DNA from 2 places in the Lactobacillus sp. M0403 genome. Region 1 is predicted to be linked to the other one. Evidence: predicted binding sites of a transcription regulator. Region 1 holds the regulator's gene; the other holds the start of a gene.
What was found. Region 1 encodes LexA, which represses DNA repair genes until DNA is damaged. Its sites were predicted from a motif close to CNAACANNTGTTNG; they were not measured.
Positions count from the first base shown of each region.

Region 2: recA (recombinase RecA) is a predicted target of LexA. The motif match lies at 1,127-1,140, and genes of this name have one in related genera.

Region 1 is NZ_JACFQV010000002.1:175,945-178,357, forward strand. Features, by position in the region: gene H3T48_RS03390 (nucleoside phosphorylase) at 1-725, shown strand, start outside; gene lexA (transcriptional repressor LexA) at 994-1,617, opposite strand; gene H3T48_RS03400 (DUF896 domain-containing protein) at 1,762-2,034, shown strand; gene H3T48_RS03405 (YneF family protein) at 2,104-2,319, shown strand; gene H3T48_RS03410 (ABC transporter ATP-binding protein) at 2,391-2,413, shown strand, end outside.
Region 2 is NZ_JACFQV010000004.1:42,218-44,630, reverse strand. Features, by position in the region: gene H3T48_RS05870 (osmoprotectant ABC transporter substrate-binding protein) at 1-413, shown strand, start outside; gene H3T48_RS05865 (ABC transporter permease) at 413-1,072, shown strand; gene recA (recombinase RecA) at 1,225-2,337, shown strand.

The DNA of each region.
Region 1 (2,413 bases):
GGGCGGTTTTAGAACCAGATCATGAGAAAAAGATTAATAACTTTCGTTTTCAGCCTAAGTTACTGTTTGCATTCCTAACTCCTGATGTGATTGGTGATTTCTTGGCTCGTCATCCTCATAAAAAAATTGGGTTCTTTGACTGTTTCGAAGGAGAAACTCCAATTTATGAGGTTGATTTAGACGAAGAAAAAATTACTTTTTGTCAAGCGAAGATAGGTGCTGCAGCTGCTGTGATGCTATTGGATTGGTTAATAAGTTACGGTGTCAAGCAAATTTTAGCAATAGGATCTGCAGGCTGTTTAATTGATTTACCGGAAAACTATTTTCTACTGCCTACAAGAGCTATTAGAGATGAGGGCACATCCTTTCATTATATGAAACCAGGAACATATATTGATTTAAACTCAAGGTTTCTAACAAAGACAAAAAAGTTACTGAATCAAGAAGGCTTTAAAGTTGAAGAAGTAACTACCTGGACAACTGATGGTTTCTTTAGGGAAACTGTCAAGAAAGTAAAGCAAGCCCAAGAACTGGGGGCCTCTTGTGTAGAGATGGAATGTGCAGCAATGGCTGCGTGCGCACAATTTAGAGGGGTAGATTTTGCACAAATATTATTTACAGCAGATTCTCTCAAAGACTTAGAAAATCATGACGAAAGAGGCTGGGGCAGTGATGCTCGTGAAGCAGCCATTAATTTGGCAGCAAATATTATAGCCAACATTTAATTTCCAACTTTGTGAAAAACGGAAGTGTGAAACTGATGTGAAACCATGTTGTATTTCACAAAGTTTAAAACAAATATTGATATAACAGCATTTAATACCGAAATAACTTCAAAAATTTGTGAATTACATTTTAATAATTGCTGTGGAAAGATAAAAGGACAAATTTTGCATTTCTGCTTTATTTAGATGCGACTCAAAAATGTAGAAAAAAACCATTGAATTCCGAATAAAACTAGTTCGTAAATTTCAATGGTGTAATAAATAGTTTCTAAATAATGTTGTTTCGATATAAGCCAACCACTTTACCTAAGATATGAACGCTGTTCAAGAGTATTGGTGCCATAGTATCATTTTCTGGCTGTAAACGGTAATGATCTTTTTCTTTATAGAACCGCTTGACGGTTGCTTCATTTTCATCGGTCATTGCAACAACAATCTCACCGTTAATAGCAGAGCTTTGTTTACGGACAATCACATTGTCTCCGTTTAAAATACCAGCGTTAATCATGCTTTCGCCGTGAACTCGTAGCATAAATAAGTCGCCAGCATCATTAGCTAAATCGGGAGGAAGTGGGAAATAATCTTCAATATCTTCAACGGCTAAAATTGGCTGACCTGCTGTGACATCACCAACAACGGGAATATCAGTAGGCTTGACGCCAAGTGCCTTTTTGCCTTCTTCTGTAATTTCTAGTGCTCGAGGCTTAGTTGCGTCCTTAACAATTAAGCCTTTTCTCTCTAGTCTAGAAAGATGACCGTGAACCGTAGAAGTTGATGAGAGTTCAACTCCTTGGCAAATTTCTCTAACAGTGGGAGGGAATCCGCGTTTTTCAACGGTATCATATATATAACGAAGAATTTGTAGTTGCTTAGAACTTTGCTTATTGGTCATTTTTTTCTCCCATTCGTTAGTTAATTCTTTGTATTAACTACATTCTAACAAATAATGTTGCCTAATACAAACAGGCGTTCTAAATAATTATTCTTTTTTTTATCCAAAAAGTAAGGTAGACTTTTACAAATGAGAGGTGCAAAAATGACTGAAAATAATGAACAAAGATTAACTGAAGAACAAGAAAAAAAACTAACTGATAGAATCAATGAGTTATACCATAAGAAAGAAGCTCAGGGATTAACTAAAGAAGAAGAAGAGGAGCGACAAAAACTTCACAAAGAATTTATCAGAAATTTCCGTGCTGGCTTTAAACAAGATGTCGAAGACTTGGTTATCGTAGATAAAAATGGTAAAGAAGTAACTTCCGAAAAAGCAAAAAAAGCACAGCGTAAGAAAGGCTTGAGAAAAGACTGATTTATAGCTTTTAATTTACTTATTTTTTAGGTAAGATATATCTATTGGACAAATTGAGGTGATTATTTTATGAATTTAGGATTAGCAATTGTATTAATTATTGTAGCGCTGCTAATAGGTCTTATTGGCGGCTTTTATGGTGCTAGAGCATACATGAAGAAATATTTTAAAGATAATCCACCAATCAGTGAAGATATGATTGTTGCCATGATGTCACAAATGGGTCAAAAACCTTCTGCTAAAAAGGTAAACCAAGTGATGAACATGATGAAACATCAAAAATAAAATCTTAACTAGATTGACATCAGACGGAGGATTATTTCTTCCGCCTTTTTATTTTGAAAGACAGGTGAAAAATGGGTATATTTTTTAAGTTAGG
Region 2 (2,413 bases), on a different contig from region 1:
CCGAATGGGTCAATGCTCCTGGTGTTGGTTATCCTGCCTTTCAGACAGCGTATGGCATTACCTTTTCAAAAGCACACCCAATGAATATCGGATTAGTATATTCAGCTTTGAAGAGTGGAAAGATGGATGTCATTTTAGGCTATTCAACTGATGGCCGGATTGATAGCTATAAATTACACTTACTAAAAGATGATAAGCACTTTTTCCCACCATATAACTGCGGGATGTTGATTAATAACTATCTTTTACGTGAGCATCCAGATTTGAAGCCGCTTTTAAGTAGATTAGTAGGTAATATTAATGTCCATGAAATTAGGGCAATGAATTATCAAGTGGATGATAAATTACTTGAGCCTGCTACTGTCGCTCATCAATTCTTGGTCAAGCACAATTACTTTAGGGGGCAAAAATAATGTCAAAATTAGGTTTGTGGCAACAATTTATTTATTATTACCAGCACAATGGCAGTTACGTTTTGCAACAATTTAACCGTACGTTTTTAATCTCGATTTACGGTGTACTGTTTGCTGCTGTAGTTGGAATTCCCATTGGAATTTTTATTTCTAGAAATGCACACTTAGGTAACTTTGTTGTAGAAATTGCCAACTTTATTCAAACTATTCCGTCACTTGCATTGCTTTCAATAATTATGATTGCGATGGGACTAGGTGTAATGACAGTAATAGTGACGGTGACGCTCTATTCTTTATTGCCAATTATTAAAAATACATATACTGGAATGAAGAGTGTTGATAAAAATGTCATTGACTCAGGTAAAGGGATGGGTATGACTAAATGGCAGTTGCTCTATCTGGTGCGACTTCCGTTATCAATGTCAGTAATTATTGCCGGATTAAAAAATGCTCTCGTGATTGCAATTGGAATCACATCAATTGGTTCTTTTGTTGGTGCAGGAGGATTAGGCGATATAATTATCCGTGGTACCAATGCAACTAACGGTAGTGCAATTATTTTAGCAGGTGCATTGCCAACCGCGTTAATGGCAATTTTGGCAGATTTACTTCTGAACTTTTTACAAAAATGGTTGCAACCAAAAGGGCTAAGAAATTAAATTGCAAAAAATTATTGTTAGTTCTGGCGTACTTATTAGTAAGAAAGTAATTTTAAAACATTTGTTCGCTTTTTCTTGCAAATATACACTAAATCAAAGTATAATTAGTAAGTACTAAATTGAGGACTAGATACTAGAGGAGGAAAAAATTCTTGGCCAAAGATGAAAAGCAGGCTGCATTGGAAAATGCGCTGAAAAAAATCGAAAAGAATTTTGGTAAAGGTGCCGTTATGCGCATGGGCGACAAGGCGGATACCAAAATTTCAACCGTTCCATCCGGCTCGCTTGCATTAGATGCAGCTCTTGGGGTTGGCGGCTATCCGCGAGGCAGAATTGTTGAAATTTATGGACCTGAATCTTCAGGTAAAACTACGGTTGCTTTGCACGCTGTAGCTGAAGTGCAAAAGCGTGGCGGAACGGCTGCGTATATTGATGCGGAAAACGCAATGGATCCAGCATATGCGGAAGCTTTAGGTGTTGATGTTGACTCACTTATCCTATCCCAGCCAAATACTGGTGAAGAAGGTTTGCAAATTGCGGACACACTGATTACGAGTGGCGCGATTGATATTTTAATTGTTGACTCTGTAGCTGCCTTAGTACCTCAAGCAGAAATTGATGGTGAAATGGGTGACAGTCACGTTGGTTTGCAGGCTCGTTTGATGAGTCAGGCCTTACGTAAGCTGTCAGGAAACATTAATAAGACAAAAACGATTGCAATTTTTATTAATCAGATTCGTGAAAAAGTCGGTATTATGTTTGGTAATCCAGAAACTACTCCTGGTGGCCGTGCCCTTAAGTTCTATTCTACGATTAGACTAGAGATTAGAAGAGCAGAAAAAATCAAGCAAACTGGTGGCGAAATTACTGGTAACCGAGTAAAAATTAAAGTGGTTAAAAACAAGGTTGCACCGCCATTTAAAGTTGCTGAAGTTGATATGATGTACGGCAAGGGTATTTCACAAAGTGGTGAATTACTTGATATGGCCGCTGATAAAGATATTGTTGCTAAAGCGGGTTCTTGGTATTCATATAACGATGAAAGAATTGGTCAAGGGCGTGAAAATGCCAAGGCATATCTTGAAGACCATCCTGATATTTATGATGAAGTTCAACAGAAGGTAAGGCAGGCTTATGGAATTGATGAAGAGTCAATTGCTGAGCGTGAAGATCCTGAAAAAGTTAAAAGCAAAAAGGCTAAAGAAGCCGAGAATGCTGAAAAGGAGGTTTCCGAAAAAAAGGAAACCGACAACAAAAGTAACTAAAATTGAGGAGATTAACCTTGATCTATAATTTGGATCAAGGTTTTTTTCTACTTGTTTGACATCGTTCTCGCGGTTC